3 regions of the Mycobacterium sp. NGS58 genome follow, and region 1 is predicted to be linked to each of the others. Evidence: predicted binding sites of a transcription regulator. Region 1 holds the regulator's gene; each other region holds the start of a gene.
What was found. The regulator LexA, encoded in region 1, represses DNA repair genes until DNA is damaged. The targets are predictions, from matches to a motif close to CGAACANNTGTTCG.

Region 1 (9,440 bases):
GCCCAGGACACCGCCGAGCTGTCGTTCACCGACGTCCAGGTGCCGGCCGAAAACCTGCTGGGCAAGGAGGGCATGGGATTCATCTACCTCATGCAGAACCTGCCGCAGGAACGCATCTCGATCGCCATCATGGCCGCCGCGGCCATGGAGCAGGTGCTCGACCAGACCGTGCAGTACACCAAGGAGCGCAAGGCATTTGGCAAGCCGATCGGCAGTTTCCAGAACAGTCGCTTTGTGCTGGCCGAGCTGGCCACGGAGGCGACCGTGGTCCGCATGATGGTCGACGAGTTCCTCCGCCTGCACCTGGACCACAAGCTGACGGCTGAGCAGGCCGCGATGGCCAAGTGGTACTCGACCGAAAAACAGGTCCATTTGATCGACCGCTGCCTGCAACTGCACGGTGGCTACGGCTACATGCGTGAATATCCCGTTGCCCGTGCCTATCTGGATGCGCGGGTGCAAACGATCTACGGCGGCACGACCGAGATCATGAAGGAAATCATCGGCCGCGGCCTCGGCGTCTAGCATTTCGTTTGCTGGATCGCGGGCAGCGATCGCAACACCCGCGGACGATATCGGCGCAGGGATGTGCGGCAATCGCTGCGCGCGACGGAGATTCGTCTGCTGTCTCGCACCGCGCCGCGAGCGTCAAACCGAGCTGATTGTTCGGGGGTAGAGCGTGAATGCGCTGATGGCTCACGTACCGTCGGCGCATGTGTTTCGGGTGCGCCGACCGTGACATCGCGCATTGTCAGCCCCGTGCTCGCGCTACCGGCTCATGCCCGCCGCGCGACCGCGGCCTTCGCAATTCTGGTGTGCGAGTCGGCAGTCCGGCGGCATCACTCGATGGGGCATTCCCGCCGCATTTCCGTGCGATATCCGCGACACCACGCGAACGGTGCCAGGGCGGATCGCGATTGGGCCATGGGCCGGCATCATTTCGACATCGGTGGGGTATCCGTTTTTGTAAAATTCGTGATTTGACTTCGCATTTCTTCTTGGCTGGAGCAAAGTTATGCGAGCCCGACGATAAGGCCGATCGAGCGCGGGTCCATTTCCGGCGCAAGTACCGCCCGGTCGCCGGTTATGCAGGTGTAGTCGCAGAAAGAGCCATGTCCGCCGGCTGGGAGGCTTGGTGAAGGTGCAGAGAGGTCACATGCGCAAGCTGATCGGAAGCGCGCTGGTCAGCTTGACGACCACCGCACTGGCCGCGGTATTGCTGGCCCCCACCGCGGTGGCGAGTCCGATAGGCGACGCCGAGGCGGCGATCATGGCCGCATGGGATAAGGCCGGCGGCGACACCTCGCCATTGGGCGCCCGCAAGGGCGACGTATATCCCGTCGGGGATGGTTTCGCCCTGGACTTCGACGGCGGCAAGATGTTCTTCACCCCGGCGACCGGAGCCAGGTTCGCCTACGGACCCGTCCTGGAGAAATACGAGTCGCTGGGCGGCCCGGCCGGCAGCGATCTGGGCTTCCCGGCCATCGACGAAGTTCCGGGTCTCGCCGGCCCGGACAGCCGGGTGATCACCTTTTCGGCCAGCGACAAGCCGGTGATCTTCTGGACGCCCGAGCACGGCCCGCACGTGGTGCGCGGTGCTCTGAACACCGCCTGGGACAAGCTGGGCAGCTCGGGCGGGGTTCTCGGTGTGCCGGTCGGCGACGAGACCTACAGCGGTGAGGTGTCCTCACAGAAATTCAGCGGTGGCCAGGTCTCGTGGAACCGGCAGACCAAACAGTTCACCACCGAACCGCCGGCGCTGGCCGACCAGCTCAAGGGCCTGCAGGTGGCGATCGATCCCACGGCGGCGATCAACACCGCCTGGCGCGCGGCGGGCGGCCCCACGGGACCATTGGGCGCCAAGCAGGGCGGGCAATACCCGGTCGGCGGCGACGGCATCGCCCAGAACTTCGCCGGTGGCAAGGTGTTCTTCACCCCGGCCACCGGCGCGAACGCCCTCAAGAGCGACATCCTGGCCAAGTACGAGTCACTGGGCGGGCCGGTCGGCAGCGACCTGGGATTCCCCACCACCAACGAAACCGACGGCAACATCGGGCGTTCCAGCCGCATCGCCACCTTCTCCGCGGCCGACAAGCCGGTCATCTTCTGGACGCCCGACCACGGCGCCTTCGTTGTGCGTGGGGCGATGAAGGTTGCGTGGGACAAGCTGCGCGCTCCGGCCGGCAAACTCGGTGCCCCGGTCGGCGACCAGGCCGTGACCGGCGACGTGGTCTCCCAGCAGTTCACCGGCGGCAAGATTTCGTGGAACCGGGCGAAGAACACGTTCAGCACGGAACCGTCCAACCTGGCGCCGCTGCTGTCCGGCCTGCAGGTGTCGGGTCAGGACCAGCCGAGCAATTCGGCCATGCCGGCGCATGCCAAGAAGTCCGCCTGGCACTGGTGGTGGCTGGTGGCCGCCATTCCGGTGGTGGCGCTGCTCGTGCTGTTGGCGTGGTTACTGTTCGTTTCCCGGCGGCGCCGGCCCGTCCACGACGAGGCCGCGGCCTACGCGCCGGGCCGCCGGGGGGACTTCGGCTACGACCCCGACGATCGCTGGGGGCACGACGACGCTGACGTCAGCGCGGACTCGTTCGGGCTCGGCGCGACGCACCAGCCTGAACCGGAACCGGACGCCGGGCGGGTCAGCTGGCAACGTCAGCGTCCTGCCGAAAGCGACTACGGGTTCGAGGAGGAAGACCCCGACGCGGTGGACACCGACTCGATCCCGGTCGTCTCCGGGGAGATGCTGGCAGAGGCCGACTATTCCGAGGCCGGGGCCGACTACACGGACTACACCGACGCCGTCCCCGAGGTTGCCGAGCCCGAGACGGCGGACGACGCCGCCTACGCCGACGCGGACGGCCCCGACGCGGCTTATGTGGCGGAGACGTATCCGTACGACGAGTCTCCCGACGTCGCCGTTCCCAGCACCCCGCCGGAAGGCGACGCCGTGGACGGCGCCCTGGAAACCGCTGAGCCGGAAGACGAATACCTTGACCTCGCCGCGCCGGAACCGGATGTCGAACCGGCAGCGGACACCGCGACGGAAGCCGACGTGGCGGACACCGCGGTGGGAGCCGCCGTGGTCGCCGATGCGGTCGAGGCCGGGCGTCCGGCACGAAGCGGCCGGCACGCCGCGGACGACGCCTCGGAGAACGGCCTGGCTGGACCGGACGGGCGACCGACGATCCACCTGCCGCTCGATGACCCGTACCAGGCGCCCGACGGATACCCCATCAAGGCCAGTGCTCGCTACGGCTTGTACTACCTGCCGGGCAGCGATCTGTATCAGGACACGCTCGCCGAACTCTGGTTTTCGAGCGAAGAGGTCGCGCAGGCCAACGGCTTCACCAGGGCTGACTGACTCAGCCCGCGCGCGTCAGACCTTGCGGATGACGGTGACGACCTTGCCCAGCACGCTCGCATCGTTGCCCGGGATGGGATCGAACGCGGGGTTGTGCGGCATCAGCCACACCTGACCGCCGGCGCGCTTGAACGTCTTGACCGTGGCTTCGCCGTCCAGCATCGCCGCGACGATGTCGCCGTTGTCGGCGACGTTCTGCTGACGGACCACCACCCAGTCGCCGTCGCAGATCGCGGCATCGACCATCGAGTCGCCGACGACCTTGAGCAGGAAGAGCGTGCCTTCACCGACCAATTCGCGCGGCAGGGGAAAGACGTCCTCGACGGCCTCTTCGGCCAGGATGGGTCCGCCGGCCGCGATGCGCCCGAGCACTGGGACGAACGTCGGCTCCGGCAAGGCGTCCGAGCCGGCCACCTCGGTGGCGGGCGCCGCCACGTCGTCGTCGGCCCCGCGGACATCGACGGCTCGCGGACGGTTCGGGTCGCGGCGCAGGTACCCCTTGCGCTCGAGGGTGCGCAGCTGGTGCGCGACCGATGACGTCGACGTCAGACCGACTGCGTCGCCGATCTCCCGGATGCTCGGCGGGTAGCCGCGGCTCGTGACCGAGGCGCGGATGACATTCAGAATGGTGCGCTGCCGTTCGGTCAGCGAGGAATCCACGGAGTGCAGCCGACCCTCGGGGCCGGCCGATGAAATGTCGTTGCTGTCGCCCATGGCACTGAATGTAGCCGCACCGCGAACGAGAATCAAACATGTGTTCGAGTGGCGTGTCGCGTCGTTCGGCCGCTCGGCGGAAAGCGTCCGAATTCGCGCGAATCACAAATGTGTAACTCTTCGAGATATCGGGTATTTGTGTCCTCGTGACAGTGGTAGAGGCCGACGAACTTGTCGGTGGTGTGATCTAGCGTTTGCTCGTGCGACACGCTTCGCTCAAATGTTCGGATTCGAACATACAGGCGATTACTGTCGAACACACGAGCGAGAGCTAGTTGACCGGAGGAAAGAAGATGACAGTCATCCACACGCCAGCGCCGCGGACCAGCAGTCTTCGGCGCCCGATCAATGGACCCGTCCAGGGGGCTCGCTACGGACGGGACGGGCTGGCCCGGTCCCGCCGGCCCGTGCCGTCGCGGCCGGCGGGCGCCGCCACGCGCTACTACGGCACCGGGGTGGCAATGTCGGTCGCTCCGCACCGCAGGCGCGCCACTACCTGGGCGTCGACGATTGGGCTGGCGCTGGCCGCCGGCGCAATCACGCTGTGGCTGGGCCTCGTCGCAAACGTCGGTCAGGTGCTCAACGGCGATTCCACGAACTCGGCGGCCCACGTTCCCGACCGGCTCGCCGTCGTCCGTGTCGACGCGGGGGAGTCGCTGCAGGATTTCGCGCACCGGGTGGCGCCCGGCGCGCCGACCATCCAGGTCGCCGACCGCATCCGCGAACTCAACGATCTTCGCTCGCCCAACCTGATGGCGGGCCAGACCCTCATCGCCCCGGTCGGCTGAGCACCGTTGTGCAGAAACCGCTTTGGGCCGACAGTTGCTGACGCCGGCGGTGACCCCACACGCCCGGCGGCTCCATTAGCAGTGCTGGTCAGCGCGCGGGTACGCTCAAGGTCCTGCGGTACCTTGTCGGCGCGATGAAGGAGCGGTCATGCATTGTCCGTTCTGCCGCCATCCCGATTCGCGGGTGATCGACTCGCGCGAGACCGATGAAGGCCAGGCCATCCGCCGCCGCCGCTCCTGTCCCGAATGCGGACGACGTTTCACCACCGTGGAGACTGCGGTCCTGGCGGTGGTCAAGCGCAGCGGCGTCACCGAACCGTTCAGCAGGGAGAAGGTCATCAGCGGCGTCCGCCGGGCCTGCCAGGGACGTCAGGTCGACGACGATGCGCTGAACCTGCTGGCCCAACAGGTCGAAGACACCGTCCGTGCCGCGGGCTCGCCGGAGATACCCAGTCACGAGGTCGGTTTGGCCATTCTCGGGCCCCTGCGCGACCTGGACGAAGTCGCCTACTTGCGGTTCGCCTCCGTGTACCGGTCGTTCGAGTCCGCGGACGATTTCGAACGCGAGATCCAGGCCCTGCGCGATCACCGCGGAGTGGCAGCCCCAGGCTGACGCCGCCGGCCGTCCCGGCCCGCATCGTCACCGGGCTAGGCTCGCTCTCATGCCCATTGACTTGCATCCCGACCTTGCGGCGCTGGCCCCGCTCCTTGGGACCTGGTCCGGCAAGGGAGCGGGTAAATACCCGACCATCCCGCCCTTCGACTATCTCGAAGAAGTCGTGTTCGCCCACGTCGGCAAGCCCTTTCTGAGCTACGGCCAGAAAACCAAGGCGGTAGCCGACGGCAAGCCGTTGCACGCCGAAACCGGTTTTCTTCGGGTGCCACAGCCCGGTCACATCGAACTGGTTCTGGCGCACCCCAGCGGTATCACCGAAATCGAGGTCGGCACCTACTCGGTCACCGGTGACCTCATCGAAATGCAGATGTCGACCACGGCGGTGGGGTTGACGCCCACCGCCAAAGAGGTGACCGCGCTCGGCCGTTCGTTCCGCATCGACGGCGACGAGCTCTCCTACACGGTGCAGATGGGTGCGGTTGGGCAGCCGCTGCAGGACCACCTCGCCGCCGTGTTACACCGGCAGCGCTAAAGCACCCGCCCGGCGGGGCGTCGTCAGTCGAGTTGTCTCACACCGTCGTTGACGACCCGCCCGGTTACGGCGACCCAGCCCTCGGCGCTCCACCTCGTGTCGATCACGGAGCCCTTGCCCTGAATGATCCGCAGGCTCTGGCTCAGGTAATCGGTGATCCGCATCGCCGCGGACCCGGTCGCCTCGTCCTCGACCACACCGAGGTTGGCGGCGAACATGCGCGCCCGCACCGACCCGGCCGCGCGATCGGTCCAGGCCCACAGGTAGTGCGCGGTGTCGTCGGGATAGTCCGCCGGGTCGGCGGCGAGAATCTCGTCGGCGGAAGAGAATTCGTGCAGGGCGAAGTCAGGCGCCCATTCGGCGCGAGCGTTGATGCTGGCGCGGTCGTCGTCGTAACCCACCTGCAAAATCCCGGCCCGCACTTGCAGGGTGTTGATCGGCGAACCGTTCTCGCGCAGCCACCATGTCGCGCCGACGGCCGGGTGGCCGGCGAAGGGCAGTTCGGTTCGCGGCGTGTAGATGGCGGCGTGCGCGCTGGCGGAGCCGGGGGCCGGGAAGTCGACGAAAACCGTCTCGCTGTAGCCCAATTGGGTTGCCAACCGCTGCCGCTGGGCGGGCTGGACCTGGCGGGCGTCCACCACGCCCAGCGGATTACCGAAGTTGCCGTCCGAATCGGCGAACACCCGCAGCACCGCCACGCGGATCCCCATGGGCCGACTGTACGGCGCCTGCACGGGCCGCGTCGATCGAGGTGATCAGGTGGCGCTGCGCTCGTCGGAACCCATGGCGTTCAGCACGGCGACGCGAGTGGGAGCGGGGCCCGAGACGGCCTGCTCGCCGCCGCCGGTGCGCAGCAGTTGGCGTAGGCTGGCCTGGTCGTACTCGGCGGGGTCTGTGGAATCGATGAAGCGCTCGACGACGTCGATGAAGCGGGCGGGGTCGTCATGGAAGGGGAAGTGCCCCGAGCCTTCGAAGATTTCGAGACGGGAGCCGGGCATCGCGGCATGCGCCATCCGAGCGTGCCGGACTGGAACCACCACATCCTTTGTGCCCCAGACGATCTGCACCGGGATGGCTTCGGTCAAATAACATCGGTCGAGCATGGTGACGATCTGCCCGCGCCAGTCCACCACGGCGCGCAGCGTCCGGCTGAACGCCGCGGACGCCGTCGGTTCGGGCAGGTCGTCGAGGATGCGCAGCACATTGGGCAGGTCGCGACCCAGCCCGCTGCTGCCCAGCGCCGCGCCCAGAACACGTCCCATGATCTGAACCGCCGGCAGCACCAGCGGCAACCGCAGCAGGGCGATCGCTTCGCTGCCCATCGGCAGCGAGGCCCAGCGCAGGACGAAGTTGACGTCCTTGGTGACGCCGCCGGCCCCGACCAGGATCAGTCTTTCCACCAAATGCGGGAATTGGTAGGCGAATTGCATCGCCACACCCCCACCCAGCGAGTGGCCGACGATAGTGACGCGCTCGATGTCGAGCACGCTGAGCAGGTCACGCATCCCGTTTGCGTACGCCGCGATCGAGTAGTCGGCGCGCGGCTTGTCTGATTGCCCGTGGCCGAGCAGATCGGGGGCGATCACCGTGAAACGCTGGGCGAGCTTGGCCTGCACGGTATTCCAGGTGGTGGAGTTGTCGCCGATGCCGTGGATCAGCAGTATCGCCGGCCCGGAACCCGCGATGCGGTAGGCCCGCTTGTAACCGTGGATGGTGCGGAACTCGAGTCTGGGTGCGGTTACTTCACGCACCGGGCGGAGCGTGGGATTGCGCTTCCGCTCGGTCATATCGCCAACCTTGGTGTCGGGCCGGGCTAAGGGCGGTCGGGCTAGGGCGTCATGCTGAGTGGGTCAGGACTTGTCGTCGTCGTCGTACTTCTTCTCCGCCTGCTGGGCCAGAAATCGCTCGAACTCTGCGCCCAGCTCATCGCCGCTCGGCAGATCCTCGTCGCGCGCTAGTAACGATCTGTTCTCCTGAGCGTCGATGAAGGCATCGTACTGGCGCTCCAGCGCGGCCACCACTTGAGCGACCTCGGCGCTCGCTTCCACCTGCTCGTCGATCTTGGCCCGAATCACCTCGGCCGCTTCGGTTAACGCGGTCAGCGGCAGCTCCAGTGACGCGGTCTTGGCGACCTGCTCGAGCAAGGCCTGCGCGGCGGCCGGGTAATCGGTCTGCGTGAGGTAGTGGGGGACGTGCACGGTGTAGCCGACGACCTCGTGACCGTGCTGGCCCATCCGGTATTCCAGCAGGTTGGAGGCGCTACCCGGGACCTGGATCTCGGAGATCCAGGGCTGGAAGTTGGCGATCAGCTCAGGGTTGTTCGAGTGCGCGGTCATAGTGGTGGGCCGGGTGTGCGGTACCGCCATCGGGACCGTGCCGAGGCCGATGGTCTGGCGCACTCCGAGGCGCTCGGCCAGCAGCTGCACCGCGGTGATGAAGCGCTCCCACTTGAGATCCGGTTCCATGCCGGCCAGCAACAGGAACGGTGTGCCGATCGTGTCGCGCATCGAGTACAGGCTCAGCTCGGGATCCTCGTAGTGGGTGAAGTGATCCGTCTTGAACGTCATCAGTGGCCGCCGCGAGCGGTAGTCCAGCAATTCGTCGATCGCGAAGGATGCGACCAACTCGGTGTCCAATACCGCCTTCAAATGCGCGGCCGCCAGCTTGATGGCATGACCGGCGTCGGAAAATCCCTCCAGGGCGTGCACCAGCACGGGGCCGCGACCATCGGACGTCGACAATTGCGGCGCCGGCAACTCGAGCTCATACATGCCAGCCTGCCCTGGCTGGTACTCGTCATCTGGGTCCTGATGGTGAGCCATTTCCGATCGCCTCCTCTCGAGGTTCTCTCCAGGGTGCCCTACCAAGTGTCCCTCGAATCGGTCGGCACCAACATCTATCAGCGAACATCGCGTTCACCCTGTTAGCTGGAACGCGATAATTCTCACTCCTCATCCGCAAACGACACCCGCAGGGTCGCCCGGGCGCTCGCCGGTAAACCGCTTGGCGCACCGCGATGTGTGGGAGTCGGCTTGCCGCCCGCCGGTCAGGCATGATGAAGGCGATGCGCATTCGGATCCTGATGCTGTGCTCGGTGGTGGGGGTGGCGACGTTGTTGACGTCGTGTCACCGTCCGGTCGACCACGTTTCGGGTGCTCCGGTCTCCGCCCCGCGCGTCGGCGGCCCGGTGCAGCGGCTCAGCCAGCCCGAGCAGAAGGCCGTCGCGGGCCCGGTCGAGCCGGACCGGCGCATCGGGGCGATTTTCATCGACGGGGGCCCGCTGCACGTGTGCACCGGTTCGGTGGTGCATTCGACGGGCGGCAACCTGATCATGACCGCCGCGCACTGCCTGGCCGGAGCCTCGCTGATCACCTTCGTTCCCGGTTTCGCCGGGGACGCGCCACCCGGCCCCGCCGACGTGTGGAA
Region 2 (9,440 bases), on a different contig from region 1:
CCGAGGGCCCCGCGGACGGCGCCGCCTCGGGCGGCCGCACATCGACAGCGCTCATGACACCGCCGCGGCGGTCACCCCTCCCACCGCGAGCAGGATCAGCGCCACGGCGAACGATCCCGGATGCAGCTCCGGCTCGTCGATGTGCTCGTGGAAGCTGCCCGGTATCAGCAAGTGCATCGCCAGCAGCGCTATCCCCAGCAGGATCACGCCCATCAGCCCGTACACCGCCACGCCCAGGAGTCCCTGGCCCAGCTGGCTATAGCTGTTGGCGATGGCGGTGATGATGACGACGGTCAGGGCGATGTACATCGCGCCCGCCACCACCACGGCGTTGGGGCGGCGGTCGATGAAAACCAACTGGCGCAACTTCCCCGGGGTCAGCACGTCGACCGCGTAGAACCCGATGAGAAGCACGGCCATGCCGACGACGAAGTACAGGATCGTCGCGACCGCGCCTTTCAGCACGGGATTGAGGTCGACGGTGCCGATCTCGACGGCGAGGTACATGGTGCTCTCCTTTGCGATGGTGGGAGTCACTTGATTCCGCCGGGGCCGCCGGGGGTGCCTCCGGCGCCGCCCGAGGGGGATCCAGGGGAAAATCCGGGGCCCAGGAAGATGAAGGCGCCGTGGCTGTATCCGGCGCTCAGCGGTTCGACGCGGATACTGCACGGGTAACCGCCGTCGGGGCCGACGATCACGATGTTGTTGCTGTAGCGCAGGTACTCGGTCTTGCCGTTGTCGGCCCGCGCGTCGGGTTGGGCATAGTCGGCGAGCGCGTCGGCGACCTGTTCGGGCGAACCGGTGCACTGGTATCGAGTGCCGTTCGCGTCGCGGGCGTACTCGTGATAATGACCGGCCACGTACGAGGCAATGTTCTTCTGCAGCAGGATGATTCCGAAGATCAGACACGCCACGGCGGCCGCGCCGAGCACACCGGCGACCACGAACAGACGGTTGCGGCTCACGGGCGCCACCGGCTGGCCGTGTGGACCACCGTTCCGCCGCCGCCCGCAAGGCGGCCCGGATAGAGGTGCCAGGTCCGCCAGCGCCAGCCGGCGCCGTCGGGTTCGGCGGCCAGCACCGTCAGCGCCGCGTCATCGCCGGGGAAGATGCCGCCGAGCCAGCCCGCCCGGTGGGCGCAACGGCCGCGCAGGTCCCGCGCGAGCCGGCGAAAGCTCGACTCGTCGTGGGTGTCGGTATGCGACTGCAGGCTGTAGCCGGGCGCGTCGGTGCGCTCGGGTAGGTCGGCCCCGAGATTGCGTGCCGTGCAAGAGATCTCCTCGGAAAACGCGTGCTCGACCGCGACCACATGTGACGCGCCGAGAACGCCCAGCAGGAGCGTGGCACCACCGGTGGGGTGGGCCAGGCGGCAGCTGGCCAGGGGCGCGGGCACGGGCGCGTTGAGCGCGAGTCCCAGCCTTTCCCCGGATACGTCGGCCGGAGTCACGGCGAGCTGATGAAGGGGCACCGCGAAGACCTCTTGCCCTAGGCCGCGCTGGGTGGGGGTGCCGAATACACCGTGATTTCGCCCGGCGAGACGGACTTGCCCGTCGATACCTCCCAGGGCATGTCCGGGGCCCAGCGCTCGAACGAGAGCAGCGCCGACTCGTCGGCGTTGGCGCAGTCCACGAACTCCATCTCGCCCCCGGCCGGCAGGCCGGTGGTGCCTTCGGTCGTGTAGGAGGCGCGGCCGCGTTCGGATTCATGGAACGTCACGCCGTCGACGACGTATTGGTCGCCGGGCCGCAGGGACACATCCTTGCGGGTGACCCACATCGCCAGTTCCAGGCGGCCGTCGTCCTCTTCGACACTGAACCAGAGCGGCTGCTCGCCGCCCTCCAGCAGGTGCTCCCACCACACAAAGGGCCCTTCGCGGAAGGTGACCGAACCTCGCACGATGTAGTCGATCCCGCCGTAGCTGACGACGGCACCGGGGCCGAGTTGGCGCGGCCCGAACTGCGGCATCGCGTCGGAGGAGAGCGGGTCCTGCCGCCCGCCCCGCTGGGCCGGTTGCTTGGGTCGCCGCAAAGCCACCACCAGCACCACGATGGAGGCGATGAAGAGCACCACGGCAATAATGACCAGCACAGATCCCATGCCAACCCCTCCGTTGCCACGCTGCTCGAGCGAACGTGGGCTAAAGCTAACAGCTTTTCGGCGGGTTCGGCGACGTAACGTTGCCCCGGGAAGCGCCGCGTGTCCTACCCAGACCCGTCGCCGGTGGCCGCTAGGGTATCGAACGGTTGTTCTACTAGGTGGGAGCGGGAATGCGGGTGATGGGCGTCGATCCCGGCCTGACCCGATGCGGTCTGTCGGTCGTCGAAACCGGGCGCGGGCGCACGGTAGTCGCGCTCGATGTCGACGTGGTGCGCACGCCCTCCGACGCGCCGCTCGCCGAGCGGCTGCTGACGATCAGCGATGCCGTCGAGCATTGGCTGGCCACCCACCAGCCGGACGTCGTGGCGATCGAGCGGGTGTTCTCCCAACTCAACGTGTCGACGGTGATGGGCACCGCGCAGGCCGGCGGGGTCGTCGCGCTGGCCGCGGCCAAACGCGGCATCGACGTGCACTTCCACACCCCCAGCGAGGTCAAGGCCGCGGTCACCGGCAACGGCGCGGCCGATAAGCTGCAAGTCACCGCGATGGTCACCAGAATCCTTGCGCTGCAAGCCAAACCGACACCGGCCGACGCCGCCGACGCGCTGGCGCTGGCCATTTGTCATTGCTGGCGCGCGCCGATGATCGCCCGGATGGCCGCGGCGGAGGCGATGGCCGCCGAGCAGCGACGGAAATACAAGGCCACGCTGGATGCCAAGCTGAAGGCGGCGAGATGATCGCCTCGGTGCGCGGCGAGGTCATCGAGGTGGCGCTCGATCATGTGGTGATCGAGGCCGCCGGCGTCGGCTACCGGGTGAACGCGACCCCGTCGACGCTCGCCACGCTGCGGTCCGGGACCGAGGCGCGGCTGATCACCGCGATGATCGTCCGCGAGGACTCGATGACGCTGTACGGCTTCGCCGACAGCGACACCCGCGATCTGTTCCTGACGCTGCTGTCGGTGTCCGGGGTCGGTCCGCGGCTCGCGATGGCGACCTTGGCCGTACACGACGCCGGGGCGCTGCGCCAGGCGCTGCACGACAGCGACGTCACCGCGCTGACCCGGGTGCCGGGAATCGGCAAGCGCAGCGCCGAACGGATGGTTTTGGAGTTGCGCGACAAGGTCGGTGCCGGCTTCGCGACCGGAGGAGCATCCCCGGTCGCGGGCCTCAACGGCCACGCGATCCGCGGGCCGGTGGTGGAGGCCCTGGTCGGCCTAGGTTTCGCCGTCAAGCAGGCCGAGGAAGCCACCGACAAGGTGCTGGCCGCCGACCACGACGCCACCACGACGGCCGCCCTGCGCGCCGCCCTGTCGATGCTGGGTAAGTCCCGATGATGGACGACGACGAGGAACGCGAGGTTTCGCCGGCGCTGACCGTGGGCGAGGGCGACATCGACGTCAGCCTGCGTCCGCGTTCGCTGCGCGAGTTCATCGGCCAGCCGCGGGTGCGAGAGCAGCTACAGCTCGTCCTCGAAGGCGCCAAAAACCGCGGCGGCACACCGGATCACATCCTGTTGTCCGGTCCGCCGGGGCTGGGCAAGACGTCACTGGCGATGATCATCGCGGGCGAGCTCGGGTCCTCGCTGCGGATGACGTCGGGGCCGGCGCTGGAACGCGCCGGTGACCTGGCGGCGATGCTGTCCAACCTGGTCGAGCACGACGTGCTGTTCATCGACGAGATCCACCGCATCGCCCGGCCCGCCGAGGAGATGCTGTACCTCGCCATGGAGGATTTCCGCGTCGACGTGGTGGTCGGCAAGGGTCCCGGGGCGACGTCGATTCCGCTGGAGCTGGCGCCGTTCACCCTGGTCGGCGCGACCACCCGGTCCGGCGCGCTGACCGGCCCGCTGCGGGATCGGTTCGGTTTCACCGCGCACATGGACTTCTACGAGCCCTCCGAGCTGGAGCGGGTGCTGGCCCGCTCCGCCGGGATCCTGGGCATCGAACTCGGCGGCGACGCAGCCGAGGAGATCGCCCGGCGCTCACGCGGGACACCGCGGATCGCCAACCGGTTGTTGCGCCGGGTCCGCGACTTCGCCGAGGTTCGCGCCGACGGCGTGATCACCCGCGACGTCGCCAAGTCAGCGCTGGCCGTCTACGACGTCGACGAGCTGGGGCTGGACCGGCTGGACCGGGCGGTGCTTTCGGCGCTGACCCGCAGCTTCGGCGGCGGACCGGTCGGGGTGTCGACGCTGGCGGTGGCGGTGGGCGAGGAGGCCGCGACCGTGGAGGAGGTCTGCGAGCCGTTCCTGGTGCGCGCCGGCATGGTCGCCCGGACGCCGCGGGGCCGGGTGGCCACCGCCCAGGCCTGGTCACATCTCGGCATGACCCCTCCTGCCGGCGTCACCGGCTTCGGCCAGGCCGGTCTGTTCGACTAGCGGCCCGCCAATCGCGGCCAAATCGTGACCTTTGCGCCGGGCATGGCCGGTGCCACCGCCGACGCGACCTCCGGCCAGGTCAAACCCGCACTCAGCGCAACCCGCAAGGCCTGCGCCGCACCCGCCGCGCCTCGCATCAGCGATCACAGCAAACACTCGGACATCGCGTGAGCGGTTACACCCCAGCACCGTCGGGTAACCAGCGTCACAGCAGTCATACCTGTCCGAAGGAGGTTCCGATGAGGACCACGAGCCACGACTACGACCGCCCTCGCGCGCTGTACATGCCACGTACCCGCGGCGCGCTGACGGGGTTGCTTCTGATACTTCTGGGTGCGTGGGGTGCATTGGTGCCCTTCTTCGGGCCGAACATCGATTGGGCGTACATGGCCGACCCGGCATGGACGTGGACCACGGCCAAAGGCTGGCTGGAGGTCCTCCCCGGGGCGGCGGCCGCGGTGGGCGGCTTGCTGGTGCTCATGTCCGGTAACCGGGCCAGCGCGGTGTTCGGCGGCTGGCTGGCGGTCGCGGGCGGCGCCTGGTTCGTGGTCGGCCGCGCGTTCGCGTCGACGCTCGGTATCGGTGACCTCGGTCAGCCGATGGCTTCGACGGACCTCAAGCGTGCACTGCTCGAGGTCACCTACTTCACCGGCCTGGGCGCCCTGATCGTGTTCCTGGGCGGGGCCGCGGTCGCGCGGCTGGCCGTTCGCCACGCACGAGACGTCGTGGCGGCCGAGTCGGCGCCGGTGGCAGGCGAGGCCGTGCCCGCGGCCGAACCGGCCATGTACGACGAGGGTCGCGTCCCGGCGGCAGCGCGGACGGACGCCATGGCCGCCGAGCCGGCGCCCGGCGGGCGCACCGGCGGTGGGTTATTGCGTCGGCGTTCCGGCGAGCGCGGCCTGTTCCGTCGGCGCACCGAAGGTGGCGGCCTGTTCCGTCGGCACCACCACGCGGACGCCTAGCGACTCTGAGGCGGGAGGCACCGGTAGCCGCGGCTACCGGTGCCTGTTCGCGTCAGGCTGGCCTGGGTGAGCGCCTGTCGGTAAAGTTCACCGGCGCCCGAGATGCGGAATCTGCCGCGCGTCGCGGGCCCCGGCCAGCGAGGAGGAGCGATGATTGCCACCGCGTTGGTGTTCGCCGCATTGGCGGCGTTGCTGCACGTCTACATCTTTGTGATGGAATCGTTGACCTGGACCTCGCCGCGCACCCGCGCCACCTTCGGCACCACGGAGGCCGAAGCCGAAACCACCAGACTGCTCGCCTTCAACCAGGGGTTCTACAACCTCTTCCTGGCGGTCGTCACCGTGGTGGGTATCATCGCAGTGGCCTTGGGGCACAGAGGCATTGGAGCGTCGCTCGTCTTCGCCGGCGTCGGATCGATGGCGGCGGCCGCGTCGGTTCTGGTCGCGTCCGATCGCGACAAGGCGCGTGCCGCCGCGACGCAGGGCACCCTCCCGGCGATCGCCATCGTGCTCCTGCTGCTCGGCCTTCAGTAGTAACACCAGTCTCATCAGCCTCAAAAGCCACGGTCAGCAGTGGCTTTTCGCCTGCCTCATGGGTTAGTAGTGGAAGACGCTGGGTAACCACCCCAGGCCGGAAACCGACCCGGTATTCAACGAGGGGATGTCATGAAATACGCAGAAGACGGCCATACCCGCCGGCTGGGTATGCCGCGCTCGCGCGGCGCGGTCAGCGGATTGCTCCTGGTCATTTTGGGCGCTTGGGGCGCGTTAATACCGTTCGTTGGTCCGCACTTCAATTTCGCCTACACACCAGACCGGGACTGGGCATGGAGCACGGCCCGGGGATGGCTCGAGGTGGCCCCAGGAGCGGCGGCCGTGCTGGGCGGTCTATTGCTGATCGTCGCCGGGAACCGTGCCGCCGCCATGCTGGGCGGTTGGCTGGCCGTGCTGGCCGGTGCCTGGTTCGTCGTAGGCGGTCAGGTCGCCCCTTTGCTGGGAATCGGCTCCGCCGGTGACCCGATCGCCGCGACCGACCGCAAACGTGCGGTGCTCGAGGTCACGTACTTCTCGGGCCTGGGCGCGCTGATCGTCTTCGTGGGTGGCGTCGCGCTGGCCCGCACCGCCATGCGGCTGGCCCGCGATGTGCATCCGGTGGCGGCCGACTCCGCCGGAGCGGTGCCGACCATCGAGCCTTACCGGGATTCGGCTTACGACGAACCGGCCGAGGTCTCCTCGGGCGCGCTGACCAAGCCGCGATCCGCGGCCGACGCCGCACCCAAGCGGGGATGGCGTCGCAACCGGACCGCTGCGGGGGCCGGCGGTAACGCCGCGTACCTGCGCTGGCCGCACCCGCAGCAGTAACCCTGCGCAAACAGTAAGTCGCCCAACCCCAAAGGGGCTGGGCGACTTACTGTTTGGCCTGCCTTAGAGCAGTCCGAGCAACTGCAGGTTGGTGACGTACTTCACGATCACCGGCGCCGACACATGCGGAATGTCTTTGTCGGGGCCAATTTTCGCTTCCTGCACCGCCGCGCGGAACACATCGGTGGTTGCCATCGAGCCGTTGATCGGCGTGTCCGGCTTCTGGTAGTTGTGCAGCAGCGGCAGCAGCGAGTACTGACGCTGCCGGTCCGGCAGGGCCCGCAGCGAGGTCTCGAACCGCCGCAGCCAGTCGGCGTAATCCGGGATGCGCTCGATCGAGTACCCGGCCTCGATCAGCCAGTCGATGTACTCGTCGAGTCCGATGCCGTCGTCGTAGGGGTTCATCACGTGGTAGGTCTGGAAACCGGTGTCGCTGTCGAGGATCTGGGTTCCCAGCGTCGAGATCGCCGCGGCGATGAACTCCACCGGCAGCCCGTCGTAGTGCGACCGCTGCCGGTTGCCCTCGGCGTCGAGCTCGTAGAACGACCGCGGCGCGATACCGGTGGCCACCACGCTCAGCATCAGCCGGGTGAACATGTCGGGCAGGTTGAGCTGCCCGGCGTAGGTGGTGTCGGCCAGGATCATGTCGCAGCGAAACACCGAGACCGGCAGGCCGCACAGGTCATGTGCCTCACGTAGCAACACCTCGCCGGCCCACTTGCTGTTGCCGTAGCCGTTGGCGTAGTTGTCGTTGATCTCGCGGGTGGCGCTGATCTGGCGGATGTCGGCGTCCTCGACGAACGCGCCGGGCGCGATCTGGTCGCCCACGCCGATCGTCGACACATAGGTGTAGGGCTTTTGCTTGGAGGTCAACGCGATCCGGATCAGCTCCGCGGTGCCCAGCGCATTGGGCCCGAACAGCTCGCTGTAGGGCAGCACGTGGTTGACCAGGGCCGCCGGGTCGACGATGACATCGACGGTGTCGGCCAGGCGCTGCCAGGTCTGCGGGTCCAGCCCGAGGTTGGCCTCGCCCTTGTCGCCCGCGATCACCTCGAGGTGATCGGCGGCCAACTCCTGGTAGTGCGCCAGCAGGGTCGGGTCGCCGCTGTCGAAGGTCTTGTCCAGCCGGGCGCGCGCCTCCTGGTCGGACTTGGCCCGCACCAGGGCGATGACCTTGCCCTCGACCATGTCCATCCGCTCGAGCCAGTCCAGCGCCAGGTAGCGGCCCAAAAATCCGGTCGCTCCGGTCAACAGCACGGTGCGCACCTCGCTCGCCGGCTTCGGCAGGCTCGGCGCGCCGGCCAGCAGGGCCTCGTCGAGGAACTTGTCCAGCGTGAGGTCACCGGCGTGCACGGTGGTGGCGCCGCGTCCGTGCACCGCGGCGAACGTGGGGCGCTTGGAGCCCTGCCGCTCGGCCTCGATGTAGGCGGCGATGCCCGCCAGGTCGTTGGCCGGGCTGACGATGACCCCCACCGGCACGTCGACGTCGAAGATCTCGCGCAGCAGGTTGCCGAACGTCAACGCCGACAACGAGTCGCCACCGAGATCGGTGAAATGCGCATCGCCGGACAGGTCACCGGTCGCGGCCCCTAGCATCGCGGCCGCGGCCCGGCTCACCGTCTGCAGCACCGGCGCCCCCGCGCCACTGCGGCGCAGCTCGGCCAACTCGTTGGCCTGTCCCGCGGCCAGGTCGGCGTACATCTGCTCGAGCCGTTCCCCGTAGTGCTGCTTGAGCTTCGGCCACGCTAGCTTGCGGATACCGGTCAGCAGGCCGTTTTCCAGCGTGAACGGGGTGGTCTCGATGATGAAATCGCGCGGCACCTCGTAGGACTGCAGGTTGGTCTCCCTGGCAACCTTCTGCAGCGAGTCGGCGATCTTCGGCTTGAGCGACTCGATGTCGTTGTCCGCCAAGGCCTCTTCGGTCGGCACCACGACGGCCAGCAGGTAGGGCTGGGAGCTGTTGCCGTAGACGTAGATCTGGCGGATCAGCGGGCTGTTGCCGAACACCGCTTCGAGCTTGGCCAGCGTCACGAACTCGCCCTGTGCCAGCTTGAGCACGTTGTTGCGGCGGTCGACGTACACCAGCCGGTCCGGAGCGATCTCGGCGAACACGTCACCGGTCCGGTAGTACCCGTCGTCATCGAAGACGTTGGCGGTGGTCTCGGCCCGCTTGTAGTAGCCGGGGAACATGTTCTGGGTCCGCAGCAACAGCTCGCCGCGCGGGTGCGGGCGGTCGGTGCTGAAGTAACCCAGGTCCGGAACGTCGACCAGCTTGTAGTCGATCACCGGCGGACGCTGAATCTCCCCGTCGAACAACACCATTCCGGCCTCGGTCGAGCCGTAGCCGTCCATCAGGTGCATCTGCAGCAGCGACTCGGTCCACTTCTTCAATTCCGGTGAGGTGGGTGCGGAGCCCGTCATCGCGAAGATGAACCGCCCGCCCAGCAGGTACTCGCGCTGTTCGTCCAGAACCGCGGCCTCGACCGCCTCCCGGTCACCGCCCTCGGCCAGCCGACGCTCGACCTGCCGCTGGAATTCGCCGAACAGCGTCTCCCAAATGCGCGGGACGAAGTTCAGCTCGGTGGGCCGCACCAACTCGAGGTCCTCGAGCAGGGTGGACAGGTCGCTGCGAGCCGCGAA
Region 3 (9,440 bases), on a different contig from region 1:
CACGCGTTCCCGGCCAGTAAGTGGCGCCGCTACGACAAGTTGGATCGCCTGCCGGCCGGCATCGTCGCGTTCGGCGACGCGGTGGCCAGCTTCAATCCCACCTTCGGGCAGGGCATGACGATGACCTCGCTGCAGGCCGGGCATCTGCGCCGCGCGCTGCAATTCCCGGACGATCAACTCGCCGCGGAGCTGAACCGGGCCACGGCCAAGAGCACCTTCCCGGTGTGGACGATGAACGCGATCGGCGACGTCACGTTCCACCATGCTGGCTCCAAGCAGCCGATCCCCTGGTGGTGGCGGCCCTCAGGTGCGCTGTTCGATCAATTCCTGGGCGCCGCCGAGACCGAACCCGTTCTGGCGGAATGGTTCTTGCGGCGCTTCTCGCTGCTCGACAGCCTCTACATGGTTCCGCCGCCGCGGATCGTCGGCCGCGCGATGGCGCACAATCTGCGGCTGTGGTTAAGCGAGCGGCGCGAAGCCGCCAAACGGCGGCGCCAGCTCACAACCCAACCGTCGCCCTGAACAGCTTGGTGGGTTCGTGCGCCTCCAGCCGGATCGGGGCGTCGTCGGCCGCCACCCAGGCGGCCATCCCCCGCTTCAACGTGAGCGAGCCGGACTTGCCGTGCACCGTCGTGCAACCCTGGCTGCACAACAGGATCTGTGGGCCGTCGTGGCTGCAGCTCGCGTCCACCTCGTGGCCGACGTACTCGTCGTCCAGCTCCAGCAGGGCGACCGCGAACTCGTCGGTCGGCGTCTCGTAGATCAGTCCCAAGCCCTCACGGCGGATCGGCGGCCGCAGCTGCTCCTCGGTGGTGGGCGCGAAGTCCAGGACGCGCAGCAGCTCGGGCACGTCCACGTGCTTGGGGGTCAGGCCGCCGCGTAACACGTTGTCCGAGTTAGCCATCACCTCCACCGCGAAACCGCGCAGATAGGTGTGCAGGTTGCCGGCGGAGACGAAGATGGCTTCGCCCGGGGCCAGGCTGATGCGGTTCAGCAGCAGCGCCGCCAGCACGCCGGCGTCACCGGGATAGCGTTCGCCGAGCTCCAGGACCGTCTTCGCCTCGGCCGCGAATTCGGTTGCGCCCGAGCTGAGGTATGCGATGGCGCCGTCCAGCACGGCGGCCACGAGCACGTCGATGTCCGGCTGCGGCGCGGTGATCCAGGTGGTGAACAGCGCGCGCAGACCGTCGGCGTCGGACTGGTCGTTCAGCAGGTCGATGAACGGGTCGAGGTCGGAGACGGCCAGGGCTCGCAACAGCTCGACGGTGCGCGAGACCTGCCGGAATCCGGCCAGCGCCTCGAACGGGTGCAGCGCCACCAGCAACTCGGGCTTGTGGGATGTGTCGCGGTAGTTGCGCACCGGCGAGGTCAGCGGAATGCCGACCCGCTCTTCGCGCAGATAGCCCTCGGCCGCCTGCGCGGCGCTGGGGTGCGCCTGCAGGGACAGTGGCTCGTCAGCGGCCAGCACCTTGACCAGGAACGGCAGCACGTCGCCGAATCGCGCCCGCGACGTCTGTCCGAGCTGGCCCTCCGGGTCATCGACCAGCGCCTCGAGCAAGGTGATTTCGCCGTTGTCCGTTTCCAGCCACGCCGGATCGCCGGGGTGCGCCCCAAACCACAGCTCCGCCTCCGGATGCGCCGCCGGTACCGGACGCTCGGTGAATTCGGCGATGGCGGTACGCGAACCCCAGGCGTACGTTCTCAAGGCCCCGCGAAGCAGTTCCACTGTTGTATCTATCCCCGCACCAGTCGCATATAAACCGCGGCCATTTCCAGCCGGACGGCCAATACTGCCAGTTGCTGCTCGGGGAAACCGGGGCCCCCCAGCGCCGGCGAAACGCCGTAGCCGGCCGAGCCGCCGGGCCCGTCGGGCACGTCCTCGGCAGCGAGCAGGTACACGTCGTCGAGCCCGGCGGTCCGCGCAGCGACACCCGTCTGCTCGGATGCCAGGACGACGGCCAGCACACGCAACCGCTGCGGCAAGGGTCCGTCGATCTCTTCGTCGTGGAACAGTGCGGCGTCCGGGTCCTCGAAGCCCGCCGATGCCCCGGCGCGCAAGGCGACCACCGCGTCCGCCAGCCCGGCAGCCGGAGTCACCTGGTTCGCGACCCGCAGCAGCACCGAGCTGCCGTGCCGGGCCAACGCCAGCGTCGCGGCGCCGTCGCCGGCCAACACCACCTGACGCTCGGCGATCCGCGCGGCGAGCAGTTTGGCCGGGTTGGTGAACAGCTCGCGGGCGGCGCTGTTACGCAGCGCCTCGGCGTCCAACTCGTCGGCGAGCAGCGCCAGGTCGACCTTGGGTCGGGGGTCCACGGCGTGCAGCAGGGCGAGCCCGGCGGCAAGGTACCGGCACAGTCCGAACTCGTCAGGAACCCAGAGCCGGGGCGACAGCACCGCGGCGCCCCCGGCGGTGGCATCCCGCAACGGGCCCTCGTAGGGCGCCGCCACGACCACCCGGGCGCCCCGGCGCAACCCGGTGGCGGCCGCAGCGACCAGCGCGGGATCACCCGGATCGCCGCCCGCGACGACCAGCACATCGAGCGGACCCACCCACGGCGGTGCCTCGTCGGCAAGGGTGAAGGGTTGGGAAGCGGTTCCACCCATGGTCGCGGCCAGCATCGTCCCGGCGGTCTCGGCGGTGCCGCGCCCGGCGACCCAGATGACGCTGCGCGGACGGTCGTCGGCGCCCAGCGGCCGCAGCGCCCCCTCCTCGACAGCCGCGGCGACCGCACGCACCTGGGCACCGGCCGACGAGGCGGCGCGCAGCAGGCCGTCGCGGTCGGCGGCCAGCAGGCCATCGGTGTCCTCGAGATCGACCGCCCGGGTGGCGTTCACGGCGCGGCCTTCACGGCCGCCGAGGCCGCGGTGATTTCGGAACTGATCTGGTCGACGACCGCGGCAACGTCCTCGACCGTGCGCGCCTCGACGTTCAGCCGCAGCAATGGCTCGGTATTGGAGCTGCGCAGGTTGAACCAGCTGCCGTCGCCCAGGTCGGCCGTCACCCCGTCCACGTGATCGAGGGAGTGAATCCGCGTACCGAACGACTTCAGTACCGCTTCCGTGCATCGCCCGGCGTCGGCGACGGTGAAGTTGATTTCGCCGGACGATTCGTACCGCTGATAGTCCGCGGTCAGCTCGGACAGCGGGCGGTCCTGCTCGCCGAGGGCGACCAGCACGTGGAGCGCAGCCAGCATCCCGGAGTCGGCACCCCAGAAGTCGCGGAAGTAGTAGTGCGCCGAATGCTCGCCGCCGAAAATCGCGCCGGTGTCGGCCATTAACGCCTTGATATAGGAGTGCCCGACCCGGGACCGCAGTGGTGTGCCGCCGCGCTCGGCGACAAGTTCGGGCACCGCGCGCGAGGTGATCACGTTATGGATGATCGTCGCGCCGATCTCGCGGCTCAATTCACGCGTGGCCACCAGGCTGGTCACCGTCGACGGCGAGACGGGGTTGCCGCGTTCGTCGACGACGAAGCAGCGATCGGCGTCGCCGTCGAAGGCCAGCCCGATGTCGGCGCCGGTCTCGCGCACGAATGCCTGCAGGTCCACCAGGTTGGCGGGGTCGAGCGGGTTGGCTTCGTGATGGGGAAATGAGCCGTCGAGCTCGAAGTACAACGCCTCCAACGTGATCGACCCGATCGGGCCGAGCACGGCGGGCGTGGTCAGACCGGCCATGCCGTTGCCGGCGTCCACGGCCACCCGCAGTGGGCGCAGCCCGGAGGTGTCCACCAGCGACCGCAGGAACTGACCGTAGTCGGCCAGCACGTCGCGCTCGCTCACGTCTCCAGGTTCCCCCTCGTAGGGGTCGACGCCGGCGATCACGTCATCGGCGACCAGCCGCAGCCCGGTCTCGGCGCCGACCGGTTTGGCCCCCGCCCGGCACAGCTTGATGCCGTTGTAGGCGGCCGGGTTGTGGCTCGCGGTGAACATGGCGCCCGGGCAGTCCAGCATTCCGGAGGCGAAGTAGAGCTGATCGGTGGACGCCAAGCCGATGCGCACCACGTCCAGTCCCTGGCTCCTCACCCCGGCGGCGAACGCGGCGGCCAGCGTGGGCGAACTGTCCCGCATGTCATGGCCGATCACGACCCGGCGCGCGCCCTCGCCGCGCATGAGTTTGGCGAAACCTGCGCCGAGATCGGTGACCAGCGGCTGGTCGAGCTCTTCGCCGACTAGCCCACGCACGTCGTAAGCCTTGACGACGCGGTGGACAGTCGCGGCGGGCCGAGACATGCGGGACTCCTGACGACGTGAACTCTTGGCGTCAGCCTATCGGGCCACGGAGAACTGGAGCCCCGGCGGTGCGTGCGGATTTCGCGTCCCGCCGGTCAGGACCGCGCTCCGTGGCGGGTCGCCACCATGGGGCTAGTCGGTGGGATCGGGCAAGACGCGCAAATGTCCGCGGCGCCGTCCGGAGCGATGCTCGGGCGGTGCCAGCACGCTGCTGCTGGGCGCGGTGGCCTGGGATCCGCCGTGATGGATGTGCGCGTCGGCGAAGCCGTTCACCGGCGTCGCGACGCCGGCGTACGGAACGCCGCGATCGCCGCGCTCGCGCACCGCGTCGGCCAGGGCGACCAAGTCGTCCTCGTCGGGGTGGGCGGGCTCAGAGAGGAGGGGCCCGGCATGGCGCATCAGCTCCCACCCACGGGGTGCGGTGATCCGGCCGGCATGGTTGACGCACAAATCCCAGGAATGCGGTTCCCGCGCGGTCGCCAACGGACCGACGACTGCCGTCGAGTCCGAATAGACGAACGTCAGGGTCGCCACGGCGTAGTGCGGGCACCCGGGCCGGCAACAGCGACGGGGAACGTTCACGATCGAAAGGCTATCGTGCGCAAACGTCGCCGAAGCGCCGGACACGCGCAACTCCTCGGCCCTCGATGTGCAACCGTTACCATCGGCGCGTGGGTGATTCGCGCAGCTCCCCGCGAGGTGATCGGTTCTCCGACGGATCGGCTCCGCGCCGGGCCGGGGCCCACCGACTCTTTCGCAGGGGCCGCGACATGCGCGGCCCGCTATTGCCCCCGACCGCGCCGGGGTGGCGCACCCGCGCCGAGCGATTCGACATGGCGGTGCTGGAGGCCTACGAACCCATCGAGCGAAGTTGGCGGGATCGGCTGGCCGAACTCGACGTGGCCGTCGACGAGATTCCCCGAATCTCGGCCAAGGATCCCGAGAGTGTGCAGTGGCCACCCGAGGTGATCGCCGATGGGCCGATCCCGCTGGCACGGTTGATCCCGGCCGGCGTCGACATCCGCGGCAACTCAACGCGGGCGCGAATTGTGTTGTTCCGCAAGCCAATTGAGCGACGAGCCAAAGACACCGTCGAGCTCGGCGACCTGCTGCACGAAATACTGGTGGCCCAGGTCGCGATCTACCTCGACGTTGAGCCGTCGGTGATCGATCCGACGATCGACGACGAATAACTTCTCCGGTCGCGCGTTGAGCGCTGGAGGCTTAACGCTCAGCGCGCGGTGTGATCAGCGTGCGTCAGATGATGCCGCGCTTGAGGCGGCGGCGCTCGCGTTCGGACAAGCCGCCCCAGATGCCGAAGCGCTCGTCGTGCTCGAGGGCGTACTCGAGGCACTCATGCCGCACCTCGCAGCCCAGGCAGATCTTCTTGGCCTCGCGGGTGGAGCCACCCTTTTCCGGGAAGAAGGCCTCGGGGTCGGTCTGGGCGCACAGCGCGCGGTCCTGCCATTGGTCGGCGACCGGCTCCGGCATGGGCTCGGGCTCGAATGCGATTGGGGCATCAGGAACCACGGTCAAATGCGGCCGAGCGGGGCGGTCCAGTGCCGGGTCGATGTCGGTGTGCGGCGTGCTCGCCATTGCGCCTTGAAAAGTTTCGTAAGACATACGGTCGTCCGCCTCCTCAGCTTGATTGAGAGAGTGTGATTGGTTTCCCACTGTTCTGATGTACAGACAATTCGAACAAGTGATCGAATCTCGGTCTGCGACACCGGAGTCGGCCGGCCAACCGGGAAATGACACTGTTGTGATTAGACACGGGTTGATCTGCCGGGTCAAGCACTTCGGCGCATTTCCATACCATCTCGTGATCGAATTTCGGCGTTTCTGTTGTTTCGGGCCTTCGGCGTGTCGATCACAATGCCCTCAACTTCCCCAGAAGTTGCCCACAACCGGTGGGGAACCGCAACTTTGAGGCTCCCCCGATGGGCCCGCCGCGGCGCTGCCGCCGGGCAGTACTGTCGTGCAATGTGAAGGTCACCGTTCTGGTCGGTGGGGTTGGCGGCGCCCGCTTCCTGCTGGGGGTTCAACAGCTGTTCGGGCTCGGTCAATTTCAAACGCAACGGCGCCAGGACACGGAAGCCAACAGTCACGAGCTGACGGCGATCGTCAACATCGGCGATGACGCCTGGATCCACGGACTGCGAATCTGCCCCGATTTGGACACCTGCATGTACACCTTAGGTGGAGGTGTAGATCCGGAGCGAGGGTGGGGGCACCGCGACGAAACCTGGCACGCCAAAGAGGAATTGGCGCGCTACGGGGTGCAGCCGGACTGGTTCGGGCTCGGCGACCGTGACCTGGGCACCCACCTGGTGCGCACCCAAATGCTCAACGCCGGCTACCCCCTGTCGCAGATCACCACCGCACTGTGCGACCGCTGGCAACCCGGCGCGCGGCTGTTGCCCGCCAGTGATGACCGGTGCGAGACCCACGTGGTGATAACCGATCCCGACGACGGCAGCCGGCGGGCCATTCACTTCCAGGAGTGGTGGGTGCGCTACCGGGCCCAGGTGCCCACGCACAGCTTCGCGTTCGTCGGCGCCGAAAAGGCGGCCGCCACAATTGATGCCACCGCGGCCATCGCCGACGCCGACGTCATCCTGCTGGCGCCCTCGAACCCGGTGGTGAGTGTCGGCGCCATCCTGGCCGTCCCCGGCATTCGCGGCGCGCTGCGCGCCGCGAAGGCACCGATCGTCGGCTACTCGCCGATCATCGGTGGAAAGCCTTTGCGCGGCATGGCCGATGCCTGCCTGTCGGTGATCGGGGTCGAATCCACGGCCGAGGCGGTCGCCCGGCACTACGGCGCGCGGCGGGACACCGGCATCTTGGACGGCTGGCTGGTCAGCGAAGGTGACGGGGCCGGATTCGAAGGCGGCATCGACGGCATCGCGGTGCGCTCGGTGCCGCTGGTGATGACCGACCCGAAGGCGACCGCCGAGATGGTCAGGGCCGGGCTCGACCTGGCGGGGGTGACGCCGTGATGCGCGACGACGCAGTGGCTTGCGGGGAACGACGCGATGCGAAGGAGCGGCGCCGATGACTTCGGCGCCCCGCGAGCACGGCACCGCCGCCGCCATCGAAATCCTGCCCGTCGCCGGGTTGCCCGAATTCCGGCCCGGCGACGATCTGGGCGCGGCCGTCGCCGCGGCGGCGCCATGGCTGCGCGACGGCGACGTCGTCGTCGTCACCAGCAAGGCGGTGTCCAAATGCGAGGGCCGGCTGGTGCCGGCGCCGCAGGATCCCGAGGAGCGCGACCGGCTGAGGCGCAAGCTGGTCGACGACGAAGCCGTCCGGGTGCTGGCCCGCAAGGGCCGAACCCTGATCACCGAGAACCGGATCGGCCTGGTGCAGGCCGCCGCGGGCGTCGACGGATCCAATGTCGGCAGCGACGAACTGGCACTGCTGCCGGTCGACCCGGACGGCAGCGCCGCGGCGCTGCGGGCCGCGCTGCGTGAGCGGCTCGGTGTCGAGGTCGCCGTGGTCATCACGGACACCATGGGCCGCGCCTGGCGCAACGGGCAGACCGACGCGGCCGTGGGTGCCGCGGGTCTGGCTGTGCTGCACGGCTATTCGGGGGCGGTCGATCGGCACGGCAACGAGCTGCTGGTCACCGAGGTGGCGGTGGCCGACGAGATCGCCGCGGCCGCCGATCTGGTCAAGGGCAAACTGACCGCGATGCCGGTGGCGGTGGTGCGCGGCATGTCCGTGACCGACGACGGCTCAACGGCGCGGCAGTTGTTGCGGCCGGGCCCCGAAGACCTGTTCTGGCTCGGCACCGCCGAAGCCCTCGAGGCCGGCCGCCTCGAGGCGCAGCTGCTGCGCCGATCGGTGCGCCGGTTCAGCGCCGAGCCGGTGCCGCCAGACCTGGTGGAAGCCGCCGTCGCCGAAGCGCTGACCGCGCCGGCTCCGCACCACACCCGCCCGGTGCGGTTCGTCTGGCTGCAGACGCCGGCCGCCCGGACCCGGCTGCTGGATCGCATGCAGGACAAGTGGCGCGCCGACCTCGCCGGTGACGGGCGGCCCGCCGACTCGATCGACCGCCGGGTGGCGCGCGGCCAGATTCTCTACGACGCGCCAGAAGTCGTCGTCCCGTTCATGGTGCCCGACGGCGCCCACTTTTATCCCGACGCCGCCCGCACCGACGCCGAGCACACCATGTTCACCGTGGCCGTCGGCGCGGCCGTGCAGGCCCTGCTGGTCGCGCTGGCGGTGCGCGGGCTGGGCAGCTGCTGGATCGGCTCGACGATCTTCGCCGCCGACCTGGTGCGCGCCGAGCTCGGGCTGCCCGCCGATTGGGAGCCGCTGGGCGCCATCGCCATCGGCTACGCCGCCGACCCGGCCGGGCCGCGCGATCCGGCGGACGCCGGTGATCGGCTGATCCGCAAGTAATACTGAGCCCATGAAGGGCCAGATCCACCTTGCGCCGCGGCTGACCGGCAACGCCTGGGCGTCGTCGCGGGATCGGCGGAACCGGCGAGGGTCACGATGAGCGTTCGGGAGTCGGCGATCGCGATACTGTCGAATTGGGAGCCGCCCGACCCGGCCCAGGATTCGTTGCGCCACGCCGTGCTGGCGTTCGTGAACGCCCGCAGCGATGCGTGCCGGCGCGAGTGCGTGCCAGGCCACGTGACCGCGTCGGCGCTGGTGGTGGACCATTCGGGCAGCCAGGTGCTGCTGACCTTGCATCCCCGCCTCGGCCGGTGGGTGCAGCTGGGCGGCCACTGCGACGACGAGGACACCGACGTCCTTGCCGCCGCGCTGCGCGAGGCCACCGAGGAGTCCGGCATCGGCGCCCTACGCATCGAACCGCGCCTGGCCGCGCTGCACGTGCACCCGGTGACCTGCTCGCTGGGCGTACCGACCCGCCATCTCGATTTGCAGTTCGTCGCGCACGCTCCCGCCGGCGCGCAGATCGCCATCAGCGACGAGTCGGACGACTTGCGGTGGTGGCCCGCCGACGCCTTGCCCGAGGGGACGGACCACGCACTCGCCTACCTGGTGTCGCGCGCGACGCGACGAATGTGAAGCTAGCTACACGTTCGGCCTCGAGCGTGAACCTAGCTTCACGCTCAAGGGAAAAGTGAGGGCCTCAGACGTCGGACGAGTAGCGGATCCCGCCGTCGGGAATCGACACACCGGGCCACACCCGGGCGCCGCGCAACAACTCGCAGCGCGCTCCGATGTCGGCGCCGT

Region 2: a site for LexA is predicted at 2,144-2,157, ahead of ruvC (crossover junction endodeoxyribonuclease RuvC). Genes of this name have one in related genera too.
Region 3: a site for LexA is predicted at 5,925-5,938, ahead of cofD (2-phospho-L-lactate transferase). Genes of this name have one in related genera too.

The regions. Positions count from the first base shown of each region.
Region 1 is NZ_JCALCO010000008.1:64,358-73,797, reverse strand. It holds gene AC5Y4H_RS10030 (acyl-CoA dehydrogenase family protein) at 1-525, shown strand, start outside; gene AC5Y4H_RS10025 (LGFP repeat-containing protein) at 1,157-3,364, shown strand; gene lexA (transcriptional repressor LexA) at 3,380-4,078, opposite strand; gene AC5Y4H_RS10015 (LysM peptidoglycan-binding domain-containing protein) at 4,372-4,866, shown strand; gene nrdR (transcriptional regulator NrdR) at 5,015-5,479, shown strand; gene AC5Y4H_RS10005 (peroxynitrite isomerase) at 5,529-6,014, shown strand; gene AC5Y4H_RS10000 (PhzF family phenazine biosynthesis protein) at 6,038-6,724, opposite strand; gene AC5Y4H_RS09995 (alpha/beta fold hydrolase) at 6,770-7,801, opposite strand; gene AC5Y4H_RS09990 (proteasome assembly chaperone family protein) at 7,865-8,836, opposite strand; gene AC5Y4H_RS09985 (trypsin-like serine peptidase) at 9,067-9,440, shown strand, end outside.
Region 2 is NZ_JCALCO010000004.1:197,351-206,790, reverse strand. It holds gene AC5Y4H_RS06210 (polyamine aminopropyltransferase) at 1-55, opposite strand, end outside; gene AC5Y4H_RS06205 (DUF350 domain-containing protein) at 52-507, opposite strand; gene AC5Y4H_RS06200 (DUF4247 domain-containing protein) at 534-965, opposite strand; gene AC5Y4H_RS06195 (DUF2617 family protein) at 962-1,468, opposite strand; gene AC5Y4H_RS06190 (DUF4178 domain-containing protein) at 1,486-2,097, opposite strand; gene ruvC (crossover junction endodeoxyribonuclease RuvC) at 2,268-2,834, shown strand; gene ruvA (Holliday junction branch migration protein RuvA) at 2,831-3,433, shown strand; gene ruvB (Holliday junction branch migration DNA helicase RuvB) at 3,433-4,476, shown strand; gene AC5Y4H_RS06170 (hypothetical protein) at 4,501-4,647, shown strand; gene AC5Y4H_RS06165 (hypothetical protein) at 4,716-5,438, shown strand; gene AC5Y4H_RS06160 (DUF1304 domain-containing protein) at 5,589-5,972, shown strand; gene AC5Y4H_RS06155 (hypothetical protein) at 6,105-6,800, shown strand; gene car (carboxylic acid reductase) at 6,864-9,440, opposite strand, start outside.
Region 3 is NZ_JCALCO010000014.1:92,804-102,243, forward strand. It holds gene AC5Y4H_RS15205 (FAD-dependent oxidoreductase) at 1-522, shown strand, start outside; gene manA (mannose-6-phosphate isomerase, class I) at 500-1,726, opposite strand; gene AC5Y4H_RS15215 (TobH protein) at 1,735-2,835, opposite strand; gene AC5Y4H_RS15220 (phosphomannomutase/phosphoglucomutase) at 2,832-4,229, opposite strand; gene AC5Y4H_RS15225 (DUF3499 domain-containing protein) at 4,362-4,811, opposite strand; gene AC5Y4H_RS15230 (metallopeptidase family protein) at 5,000-5,422, shown strand; gene AC5Y4H_RS15235 (WhiB family transcriptional regulator) at 5,487-5,825, opposite strand; gene cofD (2-phospho-L-lactate transferase) at 6,215-7,228, shown strand; gene AC5Y4H_RS15245 (coenzyme F420-0:L-glutamate ligase) at 7,284-8,636, shown strand; gene AC5Y4H_RS15250 (NUDIX hydrolase) at 8,733-9,272, shown strand; gene manB (mannose-1-phosphate guanylyltransferase) at 9,337-9,440, opposite strand, start outside.